DNA from 3 places in the Streptomyces sp. NPDC045431 genome. Region 1 is predicted to be linked to each of the others. Evidence: riboswitches for the same ligand, from Rfam matches in the RefSeq annotation. Region 1 holds a riboswitch; each other region holds the start of a gene.

The links. Region 1 has a riboswitch for cobalamin ahead of cobN (cobaltochelatase subunit CobN). Riboswitches for the same ligand answer to the same signal wherever they lie in the genome.
Region 2: another riboswitch for cobalamin. It lies ahead of AB0A69_RS23630 (energy-coupling factor ABC transporter permease); the one in region 1 lies ahead of cobN (cobaltochelatase subunit CobN).
Region 3: another riboswitch for cobalamin. It lies ahead of AB0A69_RS01540 (prenyltransferase/squalene oxidase repeat-containing protein); the one in region 1 lies ahead of cobN (cobaltochelatase subunit CobN).

What each region holds. Positions count from the first base shown of each region.
Region 1 covers NZ_JBEZAQ010000013.1:66,784-72,486, reverse strand. The annotation lists gene AB0A69_RS24055 (precorrin-2 C(20)-methyltransferase) at 1-63, opposite strand, end outside; gene AB0A69_RS24050 (precorrin-8X methylmutase) at 96-743, opposite strand; gene AB0A69_RS24045 (cobalamin biosynthesis protein CobG) at 740-1,957, opposite strand; cobalamin riboswitch at 2,014-2,154, shown strand; gene cobN (cobaltochelatase subunit CobN) at 2,209-5,703, shown strand, end outside.
Region 2 covers NZ_JBEZAQ010000012.1:194,666-200,368, forward strand. The annotation lists gene AB0A69_RS23605 (histone-like nucleoid-structuring protein Lsr2) at 1-589, opposite strand, end outside; gene AB0A69_RS23610 (GNAT family N-acetyltransferase) at 619-1,035, opposite strand; gene dhaK (dihydroxyacetone kinase subunit DhaK) at 1,318-2,310, shown strand; gene dhaL (dihydroxyacetone kinase subunit DhaL) at 2,318-2,953, shown strand; gene dhaM (dihydroxyacetone kinase phosphoryl donor subunit DhaM) at 2,950-3,357, shown strand; cobalamin riboswitch at 3,369-3,605, shown strand; gene AB0A69_RS23630 (energy-coupling factor ABC transporter permease) at 3,635-4,327, shown strand; gene AB0A69_RS23635 (energy-coupling factor ABC transporter substrate-binding protein) at 4,324-4,701, shown strand; gene cbiQ (cobalt ECF transporter T component CbiQ) at 4,708-5,457, shown strand; gene AB0A69_RS23645 (ATP-binding cassette domain-containing protein) at 5,460-5,703, shown strand, end outside.
Region 3 covers NZ_JBEZAQ010000001.1:350,047-355,749, forward strand. The annotation lists gene AB0A69_RS01525 (ATP-binding cassette domain-containing protein) at 1-123, opposite strand, end outside; gene AB0A69_RS01530 (energy-coupling factor transporter transmembrane protein EcfT) at 120-1,214, opposite strand; gene AB0A69_RS01535 (SCO2322 family protein) at 1,225-1,908, opposite strand; gene AB0A69_RS01540 (prenyltransferase/squalene oxidase repeat-containing protein) at 1,908-3,218, opposite strand; cobalamin riboswitch at 3,355-3,477, opposite strand; gene AB0A69_RS01545 (VOC family protein) at 3,510-3,920, shown strand; gene AB0A69_RS01550 (TetR family transcriptional regulator) at 3,929-4,558, opposite strand; gene AB0A69_RS01555 (glycosyltransferase family 4 protein) at 4,755-5,703, shown strand, end outside.

The DNA.
Region 1 (5,703 bases):
CGCCACCGTCATCAGGTTCGGGTCGCCGGGGCCCAGCCCGACCCCGTACAGCTTCCCGCTCATGGCCGTCGTGCCCGTCGTGCCCGTCATGCCCGTCATGCCTGGATCTCCGCCTCGTGCGCGATCGCGTTGATCGCCGCCGCCGCCATCGCGCTGCCGCCCCGCCGGCCCCGGACCACCAGGGACTCCAGACCGGGGAAGGCCGCCAGCGCGTCCTTCGACTCGGCCGCGCCGATGAAGCCGACCGGGATGCCGAGCACGGCCGCGGGGCGCGGCGCGCCCGCGTCGATCATCTCCAGGAGCCGGAAGAGCGCGGTCGGGGCGTTGCCTATCGCGACGACCGACCCCTCCAGGCGATCGCGCCACAGCTCCAGCGCGGCGGCGCTGCGCGTGGTGCCCAGCTCGGCGGCGAGGGCCGGCACGGACGGGTCGGAGAGCGTGCAGATCACGTCGTTGCCGGCGGGCAGCCGCTTGCGCGTGACACCGCTCGCGACCATCTGCGCGTCGCAGAGGATCGGCGCCCCGGCGCGCAGCGCCTCGCGGGCGCGGGCGACGACGTCGGGCGTGTAGGCGAGGTCGCGGACGAGGTCGACCATGCCGCAGGCGTGGATCATCCGCACGGCGACCTGGCTCACGTCGGCCGGCAGGCCCGCGAGATCCGCCTCGGCGCGGATCGTGGCAAAGGACTGGCGGTAGATCTCCGCCCCGTCCTTCTCGTAGTCGAACACTCTGCTCTCGCTCATCTCGTCGGTCCTTGTACGGTCACGGTCGTCTGGTACGCGCCTTCGGCGGTCGCCACCACGTCCACCCACGCGACGCCTTGGGGATGGCCGCACCGGCGCGCGCAGCCCGACCAGTGGACCGGCAGGCCGCCGTCCACCGGGCGCGCGTCCGCCCGTACGTCGGCCAGGGCCTTCGCGCAGCCCGGCCGGCCCGTGCAGGCGGTCACGCCGGCCCACGGCGAGTCGGCGCGCGTGAGGAACCCGGCCCCGTCCAGCGCGCGCAGCCGCTCCTCCGCGGCCGCCCGGTCCGGGAGGCCCGGCAGTACGAAACCGCGCCACGGCGTGACCCGCACCTCCTCGGCCGGCAGCAGCGCCCGGAACTGCGCCGTCGTCACCCGGCCCAGCCGCGCCAGCACCGAGACCGTGTCCTCGCCGACCAGCCCGGGCGCGAGAGGTGCGCCCGCCGGGACCACGGCATCCCGCACGGGCTCCGCCGCGATCGACGCCCGCCGCAGGTGTCCCGCCACGTCCACGTCCTGCCCCGCCGGCAGCTCCCGCACCCGCCACGCGCCCGTGCCCGCCTCCCGGGCCGCCGCGAGGAACGCCTCCGCCGCCGCCAGCGCGGCCCGCGGCGCGTCGGCGCCCGCGACCCGGTACGCGCCCGGGCCGCCGGCCTGCACGAGAGCCGTGCCCGCCGGTTCTGCGAGCAACGTCACATCCGGGGCCAGCGCCGCCACATCCCCCCGGCCGTCGTCCACGGCGAAGAGGAAGCGTCCGGACAGCTCCAGCGTCCACTCCTCGGCGCACAGCAGCGCGTCCAGGCGCGCGGCCCACGCCCGCACCTCCGGGCCGGCGAGCGGCGAGACGACCATGTTCCGTACGCGCTCGTGCCGTTCGGACTCCGGCAGCAGTCCGGCGTCCCGCAGCAGCTCCGCGAGGCCGAGCCCGCAGCCCTCGCCGAGGCCCCGCAGTTCGAGGTTGCCGCGCGAGGTGAGGGAGAGGTGCCCGTCGCCGAGCCGGTCCGCCACGTCGGCCAGCGCGCGCACCTGACGAGGCGTCAGTACGCCGGTGGGGATGCGCAGTCGGGCCAGCGCACCGTCGTCGGCCCGGTGCAGCCGCAGCGCGCCGGGGCAGGCGTCACCACGGTCGCGTACGCGGTCACGGTCACGGTCCCGCGCGCTGTCCCGTATGTGAGCTTCGCCCCGGTCCTGAGGCATGGGTGGGCTGGGCGGCATGGCGGCGAGCATACGCGCAGCCTCTACTATGCAGACGGCACAGGGTCCCAGGGCCCTAGGGAGGAAGCCCGGTGGGAATCCGGCGCGGTCCCGCCACTGTGAGTCCGCCGACGACCCGGCCGACGACTCCGCTGACAGCTGACGGCTGACAGCGGGGGCGACGCCGACAACGGAGACGACGGACGAGTCAGGAACTCCCGCCACCCACGACCACCCGGGGCGAGGACACCCCGAGGAAGGCCCGGCACGCCGTGATCCTGCTGCTGTCGCACTCCGACACCGACCTGCTGAGCGCCCGCGCGGCCGAAGGCCCGGTCGCGTACCGGTTCGCCAACCCCGCCCGGCTCCCGCTCGACGACCTGCCCGGGCTGCTGGACGGCGCCGACCTCGTCGTCGTACGCCTCCTCGGCGGCATCCGCGCCTGGGAGGAGGGCCTCGACGCCCTGCGCGCGAGCGGCAAGCCGCTGGTCGTGCTGACCGGCGAACAGGCCCCCGACGCCCAGCTCATGGAGACCTCCACCGTCCCCATCGGCATCGCGGCCGAGGCGCACGCCTACCTCGCCCACGGCGGCCCGGACAACCTGGAGCAGCTCGCCCGCTTCCTGTCCGACACGGTCCTCCTCACCGGCCACGGCTTCGAGCCGCCCGCTGCCGCGCCCACCTGGGGCCCGCTGGAGCGGACCGCGCGCACCGCCACCGGCCCGACGGTCGCCGTGCTGTACTACCGCGCCCACCACATGAGCGGGAACACCGCCTTCGTCCACACCCTGTGCGACGCCATCGAGGACGCGGGCGGCCAGGCGCTGCCCCTGTACGTGGCGTCCCTGCGGGCCCCCGAGCCCGAGCTGCTGGACACCCTGCGCACCGCCGACGCCGTCATCACCACCGTCCTCGCCGCCGGCGGCACCAAGCCCGCCGAGGCCCAGGCCGGCGGCGACGACGAGTCGTGGGACGCGGGCGCGCTCGCCGCCCTCGACGTACCGATCCTCCAGGCGCTGTGCCTGACGAGCCCGCGCTCCGCCTGGGAGGAGAACGACGAGGGGCTCTCGCCGCTCGACGCCGCCAGCCAGGTCGCGGTACCCGAGTTCGACGGGCGGCTCATCACGGTGCCGTTCTCCTTCAAGGAGATCGACGCCGACGGCCTGCCCGCGTACGTCGCCGACGCCGAGCGCGCCGCGCGCGTCGCCGGGATCGCCGTGCGCCACGCCCGCCTGCGCCACATCCCGAACGCCGACAAGCGCCTGGCGCTGGTCCTCTCCGCGTACCCCACCAAGCACTCCCGCATCGGCAACGCCGTCGGCCTCGACACCCCCGCCTCCGCCGTCGCGCTGCTGCGCCGGCTGCGCGAGGAGGGCTACGACTTCGGCACGGACGAGGTCCCCGGCCTCGCCTCCGGCGACGGCGACGAGCTGATCTACGCGCTCATCGAGGCCGGTGGCCACGACCAGGAGTGGCTCACCGAGGAGCAGCTCGCCCGCAACCCGGTCCGCATCCCGGCCGCCGACTACAAGCGCTGGTACGCCGGTCTCCCGGAGGAGCTCCGCGAGAGCGTCGAGCGGCACTGGGGCCCGCCGCCCGGCGAGATGTTCCTCGACCGCTCCCGCAACCCCGAGGGCGACATCGTCCTCGCCGCCCTGCGGCGCGGGAACCTGCTCATCCTCATCCAGCCGCCGCGCGGCTTCGGCGAGAACCCGATCGCGATCTACCACGACCCCGATCTGCCGCCGTCGCACCACTACCTGGCCGCGTACCGCTGGATCGCCACCCCGGCCGCCGACGGCGGCTTCGGGGCGGACGCCATGGTCCACCTCGGCAAGCACGGCAACCTGGAGTGGCTGCCCGGCAAGAACGCCGGCCTGTCCGCCGCCTGCGGCCCCGACGCCGCGCTCGGCGACCTGCCGCTGATCTACCCGTTCCTCGTCAACGACCCGGGCGAGGGCACCCAGGCCAAGCGCCGCGCCCACGCCACGCTCATCGACCACCTGGTGCCGCCGATGGCGCGTGCCGAGTCGTACGGCGACATCACGCGCCTGGAGCAGCTGCTCGACGAGTACGCGCAGATCTCCTCCATGGACCCGGCCAAGCTGCCCGCCATCCGCGCCCAGATCTGGACGCTGATCCAGGCCGCCCGGCTCGACCACGACCTCGGCCTTGAGGACCGGCCGGACGACGACGGCTTCGACGACTTCCTGCTCCACGTCGACGGCTGGCTCTGCGAGGTCAAGGACGCGCAGATCCGCGACGGCCTGCACGTGCTGGGCGGCGCCCCGACCGGCCCCGAGCGGGTCAACCTGGTGCTCTCCATCCTCCGTGCCCGCCAGATCTGGGGCGGTACGCAGTCCCTGCCCGGCCTGCGCGAGGCCCTCGGCCTCGACGAGTCCGCCGCCACCCGCACCACCGCCGACGACGCCGAGGAGAAGGCCCGCGCGCTGGTCGAGGCGATGGAGGCCGCCGACTGGAACCCCGCCGCGGTCGCCCGGGTGGCCGAGGGCCACGGCCCGGACGTGGCGCGGATCCTCGACTTCGCCGCCCGCCAGGTCGTCCCGCGCCTCGCCGCCACCACCGACGAGCTCGACAACGCCGTGCACGCCCTCAACGGCGGCTTCGTCCCGGCCGGCCCCTCCGGCTCCCCCCTCCGGGGCCTGGTCAACGTCCTGCCGACCGGCCGCAACTTCTACTCCGTCGACCCCAAGGCCGTCCCCTCCCGCCTCGCCTGGGAGACCGGCCAGGCCCTCGCGGACTCGCTGCTCCAGCGCTACCGCACCGACAACGGCGACTGGCCCACCTCCGTCGGCCTGTCCCTGTGGGGTACGAGCGCGATGCGCACCGCGGGCGACGACGTCGCCGAGGCGCTCGCCCTCCTCGGCATCCGGCCCGTCTGGGACGACGCCTCGCGCCGCGTCACCGGCCTGGAGCCCATCCCGCTCGCGGAGCTGGGCCGCCCGCGCGTCGACGTGACGCTGCGCATCTCGGGCTTCTTCCGGGACGCCTTCCCGCACACCATCGGGCTGCTGGACGACGCCGTGCGCCTCGCCGCCTCGCTCGACGAGCCGGCCGAGGACAACTACGTACGGGCCCACGCGCAGGCCGACCTCGCCGAGCACGGTGACGAACGCCGCGCCACCACCCGCATCTTCGGCTCCCGGCCGGGGACGTACGGCGCGGGCATCCTCCAGCTGATCGACTCGCGCGACTGGCGCACCGACGCCGACCTCGCCGAGGTGTACACGGTGTGGGGCGGGTACGCGTACGGGCGCGGCCTGGAGGGCAAGCCCGCCCGCAGCGAGATGGAGACGGCGTACAAGCGCATCGCGGTGGCGGCCAAGAACACCGACACCCGTGAGCACGACATCGCGGACTCCGACGACTACTTCCAGTACCACGGCGGCATGGTCGCGACCGTCCGCGCGCTCAAGGGCACGGCCCCCGAGGCGTACATCGGCGACTCGACCCGACCGGAGAGCGTCCGCACCCGCACGCTCGTGGAGGAGACCTCGCGCGTCTTCCGCGCCCGCGTCGTCAACCCGCGCTGGATCGAGGCGATGCGCCGCCACGGTTACAAGGGCGCGTTCGAGCTGGCGGCGACCGTCGACTACCTCTTCGGGTACGACGCCACGACCGGCGTCGTCGCCGACTGGATGTACGACAAGCTGACGGAGGCGTACGTCCTCGACCCGGAGAACCGCGCGTTCCTCCAGGAGGCCAACCCTTGGGCCCTGCACGGCATCGCCGAGCGGCTCCTGGAG
Region 2 (5,703 bases), on a different contig from region 1:
TGGTGTCGACGGCTCCTCCGGTCGCAGAGCGGGACGGCTGGATCGTGGTGTTCTCAGCCGGTTGAGGCGAGGGCCGGAAGGCGACGCCGTGGTCGAGCAGGCCGTCGGGGAACTGGGGGATGGTGGTGCGGCCGCCGAGGACGTCGGCGAGGAAGCCGGTGAGGTTGCCGTCGTAGGTGTGCCACCGGGTGCCGCGGGCCTCGTTGACGGCGACGCGCCAACTGTCGGGGTCGGCGCCGGAGCCGGAGCCGGTGACCCAGAAGAGGTACTCGCCGTTGTCGGTCACGCCGATGGCGAAGAGGTGCTCGGGGTCGTGAGGGACCGGGTGCACGCCCTCGTTGCAGTCCTCGCGCAGTTGTTCGCGCAGGGCGGCGGGCATGGGGCCGGTGAGGTTGACCCAGGGGGTCGGGGCGTGGGGGTGGTAGAGGTGCAGGAAGTCGCAGAACGCCCCGGGCCCATAGGCGGAGGCCAACTGCTTGTAGTCGGCCGGCAGCCTCATGCCCAGGAGGGTCTCGACGGCCTGCCAGTCGATGGCCTGGGTGGTGCGGGGCGGGGGGCACAGTCGCGTGAGATCGTTGAGGCCGGTCACGGTGGTAGGGCGGGTATCGAAGGGGACCTTCAGGCGTCGAGTGGGAGTTCCAGCAGTTCTTCCGGGGGCTGGAAGCCGGAGCGTCGCCACAGGGTACTGCTGCGCTCGGACGGCCAGACGATCAGGGTGTCGAAGCCGGCGCTGCGGCAGTGCTGCTTCAGCGCCTCAAGGAGCGCCGAGCCGGCTCCCTTGTTCCGCTGCGACGGCGTGACGTAGAAGTTCGTCACGTAACCGATCGGGAGGTTGTCGTGGTACGGCTCCGGCAGCCTCTCGACCAGGGAGAGGAAGACGTGGCCGCGGATTTCGCCTCCGGACTCGGCGACCCAGGCCAGCCAGCGGCCATCGGTGAGCCGGTCGTGGATCCACTGCTCGGTCTCGTCCGGAGGTTGTGTCGGTGACCGTTCTTCGTGGTCCTCTCGCTTGAACCTCCAGCGCAGCTCGGCCAAGTGGCGCGCATCGGCGGGCCGGGCCGGCGGCCCGGGCCTGGCCACCCGAGAGGGGAGGACCGCCACACGCCGCACCCCCACGTCGCGCTTCCGAGTGGTTCGGCACCGCCCATACCGGCAAGTGACGCACCATCAGTAAAGTCGGCGGCACGTCGGAACCGGCCCCGCCGGAAGGGAGCGCAGGCCGCCGCGGAGCGCCGAGACCAATACTTCGGGGAGCAGCACCTGGCCTGCGAAGACACCGTTCAGGAGCCTTCCCGACGACCTTGCTGGGAGACACCGTTGAAGATGCTCATCAATGTGCCCGAGACCGTCGTCCCCGACGCGCTGCGCGGGATCGCGGCCGCGCATCCCGAGCTGACCGTGGATGTGGAGAGCCGGATCGTCGTGCGGCGTGACGCCCCGGTCGAGGGGAAGGTGGCGTTGGTGTCGGGGGGCGGGTCCGGGCACGAGCCGTTGCACGCCGGGTTCGTCGGGGTGGGGATGCTGTCGGCGGCAGCGGCGGGGGAGGTGTTCACGAGTCCCGTGCCTGACCAGGTGGTGCGGGCCGCGGCGGCCGTGGACAGTGGGCGCGGTGTGCTGTTCGTGGTGAAGAACTACACCGGGGACGTGCTGAACTTCGAGATGGCGGCCGAGCTCGCCGAGGACGAGGGCATCCAGGTCGCCAAGGTGCTCGTGGACGACGACGTGGCGGTGGCCGACAGTACGTACACGGCCGGGCGGCGCGGGACCGGGGCCACCCTGTTCGTGGAGAAGATCGCTGGTGCGGCCGCCGAGGAGGGTGCGCCGCTGGAGCGCGTGGAGGCGATCGCGCGCCGGGTGAACGCCGCGTCACGCAGCTTCGGGGTGGCACTGAGCGCGTGCAGTACGCCCGCGAAGGGCGGGCCGACGTTCGATCTGCCGCCGGGCGAACTGGAGCTGGGCGTCGGCATCCACGGCGAGCCGGGGCGCGAGCGGCGGGCCATGATGACGTCGCGGGAGATCGCCGACTTCGCCGTCGACGCCGTCCTGGAGGACCTGCGGCCCGGCGGGCCGGTGCTGCTGCTGGTCAACGGCATGGGTGCGACGCCGCTGCTGGAGCTGTACGGGTTCAACGCCGAGGTGCACCGGGTGCTGCGCGAGCGCGGCGTGCCGGTGGCCCGTACCCTCGTCGGGAACTATGTGACGTCGCTGGACATGGCGGGCTGCTCGGTCACGCTGTGCGAGGCCGACGAGGAGTTGCTGCGACTGTGGGACGCGCCGGTGCGGACGGCCGCCCTGCGCTGGGGGATGTGAGGACGTGATGCCCGTGACGCTCGACGTGGAGTTCTTCCGGCGCTGGATGGCGGCCGCTTCCGCGGCCGTGGAGCGCGACGCGGACCGGCTCACCGAGCTGGACGCGGCCATCGGCGACGCCGACCACGGGGCCAACCTGCGGCGCGGGTTCGCGGCGGTGGCCGAGGTGCTGGGCAAGGAGCCGCCCGCGGCTCCCGGCGCGGTGCTCATGCTCGCCGGGCGGCAGCTGATCTCGACCGTGGGCGGCGCGTCGGGGCCGCTGTACGGCACGCTGCTGCGGCGCGCCGGCAAGGCCCTGGGCGACACCGCCGAGGTGACGCCCGGTCTGCTGGCCGAGGCGCTGCGCGCGGGCGTGGCCGCGGTGGCGCAGCTCGGCGGGGCGAAGGCCGGTGACAAGACGATGCTCGACGCGCTGGAACCGGCCGTCGAGGCGCTGGCCGCGGCGGCGGACGGCACGGCGGACGAGGCCTTCGGGGCGGCCGCGCGGGCCGCCGAGGAGGGTGCCCTCGGGACCGTGCCGATGCAGGCGCGCAAGGGCAGGGCCAGCTATCTCGGGGAGCGCAGCGTCGGACACCAGGACCCGGGCGCGGCGTCCTCCGCCCTGCTGATCGCGGCGCTGGCCGAAGCGGAGGCCGCCCGATGAGCGCCGGGCCCGTGGGCATCGTGCTGGTCTCGCACAGCGCGGCGGTCGCGTCGTCCGTCGCCGAGCTGGCCAAGGGCCTCGCGGGCGGCGGCCGGACCGCGCCCGTGGCCCCCGCGGGCGGCACCCCGGACGGCGGTCTCGGCACCAGCGCCGAGCTGATCGCCGAGGCGGCGGCGTCGGTCGACGCCGGGGCGGGCGTCGCCGTCCTCGTCGACCTCGGCAGCGCCGTGCTGACGGTGAAGGCGCTGCTCGCGGAGGGCGACGAGCTCCCCGAGGGCACGCGCTTGGTCGACGCGCCCTTCGTGGAGGGCGCGGTGGCGGCCGTCGTCACCGCCTCGGCGGGCGGCGACCTGGAGGCCGTGGTGGCGGCCGCGTCGGAGGCGTACGGCTATCGCAAGGAGTGACCGATTGCGGGACGGGTTGTGATGTACCTGGTCAACGCACTAGTGTCGCAGGGCCTTGGTGTACGGGAAACCGGTGCGGTACCGGTGCGGCCCTCGCCACTGTGATCGGGAAGTCCGGCTCCACTCCCGGGGAAACCACCCCGGGAAGCCACTGGAACACCGCGGGAGACCGTGGTGTCCGGGAAGGCGGAGCCGCGGCGTTGCATGACCCGTCAGCCAGGAGACCGGCCAGGGCGCGTTGTCCATCCACGAGGTGCTGGAGAGGGTCTCCCACATCATGCATATCGCCGAGGGGTACCTGCCCCCTGTGCACGCGGTCGCCTGGACCGTCGCCGCCGCTCCCTTCGTCGCCCACGGCGTCCGCGCCCTGACCCGCGAGGTCAAGGCCCATCCCGAATCGACTCTCCTGCTCGGCGCGTCCGGCGCCTTCACCTTCGTCCTGTCCGCCCTGAAACTGCCGTCCGTGACGGGCAGTTGCTCCCACCCCACGGGGACGGGGCTGGGCGCGATCCTGTTCCGGCCGCCGATCATGGCGGTGCTCGGCACCATCACGCTCCTCTTCCAGGCGCTGCTGCTGGCGCACGGCGGGCTCACCACGCTCGGCGCCAACGCCTTCTCGATGGCGGTCGTCGGGCCGTGGGCGGGCTTCGGGACGTACTGGCTGCTGCGCCGCTCCGGCGTGCCGCTGATGGTGAGCGTGTTCTTCGGGGCGTTCGTCGCCGACCTGTCCACGTACTGCGTCACCAGCGTCCAGCTCGCGCTGGCCTTCCCCGACCCGGCGAGCGGCTTCGCCGGGGCGCTGGCGAAGTTCGGTTCCATCTTCGCCGTCACGCAGCTTCCCCTCGCCGTGAGCGAGGGCCTGCTCACCGTGCTGGTGATGCGGCTGCTGACCCAGTCCAGCAAGGGCGACCTGGCCCGCCTCGGTGTCCTGTCCGCGAAGCCCGCGACGAAGGAGGCCGTGGCCCGATGAGCCGTAACGCCAAGATCAACACGCTGCTGCTGCTCGTCGTCGTCGCGCTCGCCGTGCTCCCGCTCGCGCTGGGCATGGGCGACCACAAGGAGGAGCCGTTCACGGGCGCGGACGCGCAGGCCGAGACGGCCATCACGGAGAACAAGCCGGACTACGAGCCGTGGTTCAGCCCGCTGTACGAGCCGCCGTCCGGTGAGATCGAATCGGCGCTCTTCTCGCTGCAGGCGGCGATCGGCGCGGGCGTGCTGGCGTACTACTTCGGGCTGCGGCGCGGCCGCAGGCAGGGTGAGGCGCGGGCGCTGGACCGGACCGCACCTGCCGCCCGGACGGCCGACGAGCCCGAAGTCGCCGAAGTCGCCAAGACGGTCGAGTAACCGCCGGTGCTGCCGATCGACGCGGCGGCGCACAGCAGTCGCTGGCGCCGCCGTCACCCGTGCGAGAAGGCCGTGCTCGGCTTCGGTCTGACGGTCCTCGCGATCTGTCTGCCGCCGTGGCCGGGGGCCGTGCTGGTGGCCGCCGCCACCCTCGCCGTGCTGCTGGGCCCGGCGGGTGTCGGGCGCCGGCAGCTGTGGCGCGCGTTCCGCGTCCCGCTGGGCTTCTGCGTCACCGGGGCGGTGCCGCTGCTGTTCCAGGTCGGCGGGGCCGAGGGGTGGGTGGCGCTCGCGCCGGACGGGCCGGTGCACGCCGGGCGGCTGCTGCTGCGGACGTCGGCGGCGTCGCTCGGGGTGCTGCTGTTCGCGTTCACCACGCCGGTCTCGGACGTGCTGCCCCGGCTCGTGCGGGCGGGGGTACCCGCGCCGGTCGTGGATGTGGCCCTGGTGATGTACCGGATCAGTTTCCTGCTGCTGGACGCCGTGCGGCGGATCCGGGAGGCGCAGGCGGCGCGGCTCGGGCTGACCAGCCGGGCGGCCGCCTGGCGGTCGCTGGCGGGCCTCGGCGCGACGGCGTTCGTCCGCGCCTTCGACCGGGCGGCGCGCCTCCAGACCGGACTGGCCGGGCGCGGTTACGACGGCACGCTGCGCGTGCTGGTGCCGGAGGCGGCGGTCTCCCGCCGGTTCCTGGCCGCGACGGGCGCCCTGCTCGCGGGGCTCGTCGCCCTCACCCTCGTACTCGAAAGGTTCCTGCCATGACCATGCATCGTGACGCCGTCGTGGAACTGGTCGGTGCGGGATTCGCCTACGACGACGGGCCCGCCGTGCTGTCGGGCATCGACTTCGCCGTACCGGAGCGGCGCGCGATTGCGCTGCTCGGCCGCAACGGCAGCGGCAAGACGACGATGCTGCGGCTGCTGAGCGGTGGCCTGCGGTGCGTGAGCGGGCGGCTACGGCTGGCGGGCGAGGACGTGTCGTACGACAGGGCGGGGCTGACCCGGCTGC
Region 3 (5,703 bases), on a different contig from region 1:
GCCGACCCCGGACGGGCCGACCAGCAGCACCAGTTCGCCCTCGGGGACGGTGAGGTCCACGTCCCGCAGGGTGGCGTCCCGGGCACCGTCGTACGTCACGGAGACGTTCTCGAAGCGAATCACGACAACCTCTTCGGCGAGGGGGCAAGGGGGGCTACGAACGCGGGCACCAGGCCCAGCAGGATGACCAGCGCCGGCCACACCGGCAGCTCCGGTGCGACGAGCGGTACGACCCCGGGGCGCAGGACCGTCTCGTCCCAGACGGCCAGCAGACCGCCGACCGCCGCGCCCGACCCCGCCACCAGCCAGGCGCGCACCCCCCACCGGTCCGGCCGGTACCGGGTCCGTACCGAACGCCGGCCCCCCAGGCGCAGACCCACGAGCGCCGCCAGCAGACCGGCGGCGACGAACGGCAGGCCGTACGCGTCGCCTTCGGCGGTGAGCATCCCGTACATGCCGACGCACACGCCCAGCAGCCCACCCAGCGTCAGCACCGCCGTCACGCGGCGCACCGCGCGCGGCACCCGTGCGGTGCGGCCGTACCCGCGCGCGTCCATCGACGCGGCGACGGCGACCGACCGCTCCAGCGCGCCCTCCAGCACCGGCAGCCCGATCTGCAGCAGCGCCTTCACCCCGCCCGTCGGGCGTCCGCGCAGCCGCCGCGCCGTGCGCAGCCGGGCCACGTCGGCGACCATGTTCGGCGCGAACGTCATCGCGACGACCACCGCGACCCCCGCCTCGTACAGCGCGCCCGGCAGCGACTTCAGCAGCCGGGAGGGGTTGGCGAGCGCGTTCGCCGCGCCCACGCAGATCAGGAGCGTGGCGAGCCTGGCCCCGTCGTACAGCGCGAAGACCAGTTGCTCGGCCGTCACCCGGCCGCCGATCCGGATGCCTCGCGCCCACTCCGGCAGCGGCACTTCCGGCAGCGTGAGCAGCACGTGCGTCCCCGGGATCGGCGAACCGAGCAGCACCGAGAACACCAGCCGGATGGCGAGCACGCCCAGGCCCAGCTTGACGAAGGCGCCGTACGAACGGGCCCAGGGCGCGTCGGTGCGGCGGGCCGCCACCACATAGCCGGCCACACCGACGAGCAGCCCCAGCAGCAGCGGGTTGGTGGTGCGCGAGGCGGCGGTGGCCAGGCCCAGCGCCCACAGCCACCACGCCCCGGCGTGCAGCGCGTTGCTCCGGTGCGCCTCGGGTGCGCGCAGCGTCATCGGCGACGCCTCACCGGCGCCGGCGGCGGGCCTGTACGACGGCGGCGGCGCCCAGCGCCAGCACGGCGGCGGCCCCGGCGACCAGCCCGAGGGACGGCCCGCCGTCCCCCGTTTCCTCTTCCTCCGCCTTCGGGCGGGCGGTCACGGTCAGCGTGTCCCGCCCCGCCTGGTCCGGCTCGACCTGCTCGCCGCAGCCCGTCCTCGGGTACCCGGAGATCGCGCACAGCAGCCCGTCGCCGCTGTACCGCAGCGGCTTGGCGACCGCCGCCAGCGCCTCCGCGCTCGTCGCGTCCTCGGGGACCTGCGCGCACGCCGCCCGCTGGTCCGGGGACGGCGGAAGGGTCCCCTCCGGGGCGTCCGCCGCCGTGCCGAAGTCGACGACGACGGCGACCCGCTTGGTGTCCTCCTTGCGGGGCGTTCCCTCGCAGACGGTGACGAAGTCGGCCGCGTGGCGCGGTGTCGCCGCCGTCGAGGAGTTGCTGCTCACCGCGAAGCGGAAGCCGTTCACCTCGCCGTCGACGGGCCGGGCCGTGGCCGGGCCCTCGGTCGCGAACGCCCAGCCGCCGCCCGGGCCGGTCCGCCAGAACGACCAGTAGCGGTAGTCGGCCGCGTGGGCGGGGGCGGCGGCGAGGCCGAGCAGTACGAGCGCGAGGGCGGAACCGAGGACGGCTCCGAGGCGGCCGAGGGCCCGCATCACGGCTGCCGGTTCTTGTTGCGGCCGCTGATCAGGAAGCCGATGCCCATACCGGCGAAGAGGAAGACGCCGACGACGAGCCAGACGCCGAAGCCGGTGTTCTCGCCCGACTCCTTGTTCTCGTGCTCCTGCTTGGCCCGCGTCTCGTCGGTCGACTCCGGCGTGGGGCCGGTGGCGTTGAGCCGCTGGACGAGGTCGACGCCGCCGAAGTCGCGGGTGTCGGCGCCGACCGTGTGGGCGGCGAGTATCAGCTGGGCCCAGGCGGCGGGACCGTTCTGGGCGGCCCAGGCGGGGCCGTTCTTCTTCAGCCACGCCACCGCGCCGGCGGCCTTGTCGCCGTGCCCGGCGGCGCCGAGGGCGACGACCGCGTCCGCGGTGTTGCCGAAGTCGGGCGCGGGGGCGGTGGTCTCGGCGCCCGGCATCGGCGGCAGGTCCAGGTGTCCGGTCTTCGCCAGGGCGGTGGCGAGGTAGGCGGCGCCGTTGCGGGCGACCCGCTCGGCGGTCGGCTTGGCGGCGGCCTCGCAGGTCGGCGGCTGACCGGGCTCGGCGCCGCGCGTGCGGGCCTGCTTGCCGAGCCCGGCGAGTACGGCGGCGGCGGTGGCGTCGGCGTTGGCGACGAGCTTGCCGTTCTGGTCGGGCTGGTACGCGAAGGCGCCGGCGCCCGCGTCCTTCGCGGAGCACGGGATGGCGAAGCCGACGAGCGCGTCGTAGGGGCTCCTGCCGTCCGCCGACTTCACGGTGCCGGGCTTCTCGCCCGCCGCGGCGAGGGCGCCGATGACGATCGAGGTGGAGTTGGCGTCGCTGGCACCGCCCGGGTTGTAGCTCCAGCCGCCGTCCTTGTTCTGTACGCCCTTGAGCCAGTGGACGCCCGCCCGCAGGGCCTTGGTGACCGGGTCGGTCTCGCCGTCCGCCGCCTCCGGCTTGTCGAGCCCGGCGAGCGCCTGGACGGCGGCGGCGGTGGCGTTGGTGTCCAGCACGGTCGCGGCGTCGCAGGGCTTGCCGGGGTCGGGGCGGTACGCGGCGAAGGCGCCGTCGTCGCACTGCTGCCGGAGCAGCCAGTCCACGGCCTGGTCGGCCGGGTCGACGCCGCTCGTCTTCTGCGCCAGGAAGGCGAAGGACTGCCGCCAGACACCGTCGTAGGTCGGGTCCTTCGTGCCGTACAGCCCGGCGGGCAGAGCGGCGGCGGACGGCGACGGCGACGGCGCCGCCTGCGCGGCGGGGGCGACGGCGAGGGTCCCGGCGCCGCCCCCGCACAGCACGGCGGTGGCGGCGAGCGCTGCGGCGGTGCCGCGGCGGCGAACGGTGGTCATGGCTGGGTGGCCTCTCCTGCGCGGTCTTGTCCGGGACGGGCGGGGCGGGGACCGGCGCACACGGAAGGGCACCAGGCTCCGGCTCCGCATTCCTCGACGGTGCCGGCCACCGGGGCGGGTCGCTCCCGGTGACACGAGCCGAACATGTACGCGCACGGGGCGATCCGGCTCACCACCTGGGCGGCGGTTCACGGTTGCGGGTCAGCGCCGGATTCGCACCGGCTTCCCCCCGTACGGGCGTGATGACGACGGGCCCACTGTACCGGGGTGCCCGTCTGCGAGCATCGGGGGATGACGGACACACGCCCGAAGATCAAGGACCTCATCGTCGACTGCCGCGACCCCGAGCGGCTCGCCTCCTTCTGGTCCCGGCTCCTGGGCCGGCCGATCGTGGCCAGGACCGGTCCGTACGTCTGGCTCGACCGGGGCGACGGCCCCGGAATGGGCTTCCAGCGCGTCGACGCCCCGAAGGCGGTCAAGAACCGCATCCACTTCGACCTCGCCTCGCCGGACCCCGCCGCCGAGCGGGAGCGCATCGAGGCGCTGGGCGGCCGGCGGCTCGACGCGTACGCGGCCGGCGGCTTCCTCGTCATGGCCGACCCCGAGGGGAACGAGTTCTGCGTCATCCCGGAGGCCCCCTTCGACGTGGACGACGACGGCCGGGCGAGCTACCTGAGGGAGGGGGAGTCGGGCAAGCAGTAAGACAGGCCCTAGGTCGCGTCGGGTGAGGTCACGTCGATCAGGCGGCACGCCGTCTCGATGTCCAGCCTCACCTGCGCGATCGACGCCCGCCCCGCCAGCCACGTGATCAGCGCCGAGTGCCAGGTGTGCGCGATGACCCGCACCGCCGAGAGCTGCTCCGGGGTCGGGCGCTCCAGGCCCGTCGCGTCCAGGATGATCGCGGTCGTCTGCCGCGAGACCGTGTCCACCTCGCGGTTCACGCCGCGGTCCGCGAACGTCAGCGCGCGCACCATCGCGTCCGCGAGCTGCGGTTCGCGCTGAAGGGCGCGGAAGGCGCGCATCAGGGTCTCGGCGACCCGCGCGGACGGGGTCTCGCCGGCCGGCGGGCGTTTGCGCAGGGTCGCGTGCAGGTGCTCCAGCTGGTCCTGCATGGTGGCGACCAGCAGATGGATCTTGGACGGGAAGTAGCGGTACAGCGTGCCCAGCGCGACCCCGGCGGCCTCGGCGACCTCGCGCATCTGAACGGCGTCGAAACCGCCCCCGCTCGCCAACTGCCTACTGGCGTGCAGGATGCGGCGGCGGCGCGCCTCCTGGCGCTCGGTCAGCGGCGCCCGGCGCTCGGCCGACGGCGGCGACGCCGGTCTGTCTTCCGCTGTCATGTGGTCCGTTCGGTACGCGTGTGGTGGTACGCGACAGGAGGGCGGGCGCCGTGGTGTGAATCACCTGTTCCGGCCCTCACAGCGGCGCTACCTGCGGGTAGATTCAAAGCTCCTTGAACCGTCAAGTCTGAAACTTGTTCTAGATTAGCGCGACCGGTTACGCTCCGGCGAAATGCAGGCAAGAAGGGGGCCGCGAGTGACCGCTGAGGCCATAGAAGCAGGCCCCCGCGGCGGTGTCACCGGCGGCGAAGACCGCCCGCTGCGCATCGCCCTCCTCACGTACAAGGGAAACCCCTTCTGCGGCGGCCAGGGCGTCTACGTACGGCACCTGTCGCGCGAGCTCGCCCGCCTCGGGCACACCGTCGAGGTGATCGGCTCCCAGCCCTACCCCGTCCTCGACGAGGGCGACGACCTGACGGGACTGCGCCTCACCGAGCTGCCGAGCCTCGACCTGTACCGGCAGCCCGACCCCTTCCGCACCCCCCGGCGCGACGAGTACCGCGACTGGATCGACGCCCTCGAAGTCGCCACCATGTGGACCGGCGGCTTCCCCGAGCCGCTCACCTTCTCGCTGCGCGCCCGCCGGCACCTCGCCGCCCGCCGCGGCGACTTCGACGTCGTCCACGACAACCAGACCCTCGGCTACGGCCTCCTCGGTGACCTCGGCGCGCCCCTCGTCACCACCATCCACCACCCCATCACGGTGGACCGGCAGCTGGAGCTGGACGCCGCGCAGGACTGGAAGCGCCGCGCCTCCGTACGCCGCTGGTACGCCTTCACGCGCATGCAGAAGCGCGTCGCCCGCCGCCTCCCCTCCGTCCTCACCGTCTCCGGCTCCTCGCGGGACGAGATCGTCGAGCACCTCGGCGTGCACGAGGACCGCATCCGGGTCGTGCACATCGGCGCCGACACCGACCTGTGGTCGCCCGACCCGTCCGTCCCCGAGGTCCCGGGCCGCATCGTCACCACCTCCAGCGCGGACGTCCCCCTCAAGGGTCTGGTCCACCTCGTGGAGGCGCTCGCCAAGCTCCGCACCGAGCAGCCCGACGCCCACCTCGTCGTCGTCGGCAAGCGCGCCGAGGACGGCCCCGTCGCGCGGGCCATCGAGCGGTACGGCCTCGACGGCGCGGTGCGCTTCGTCAAGG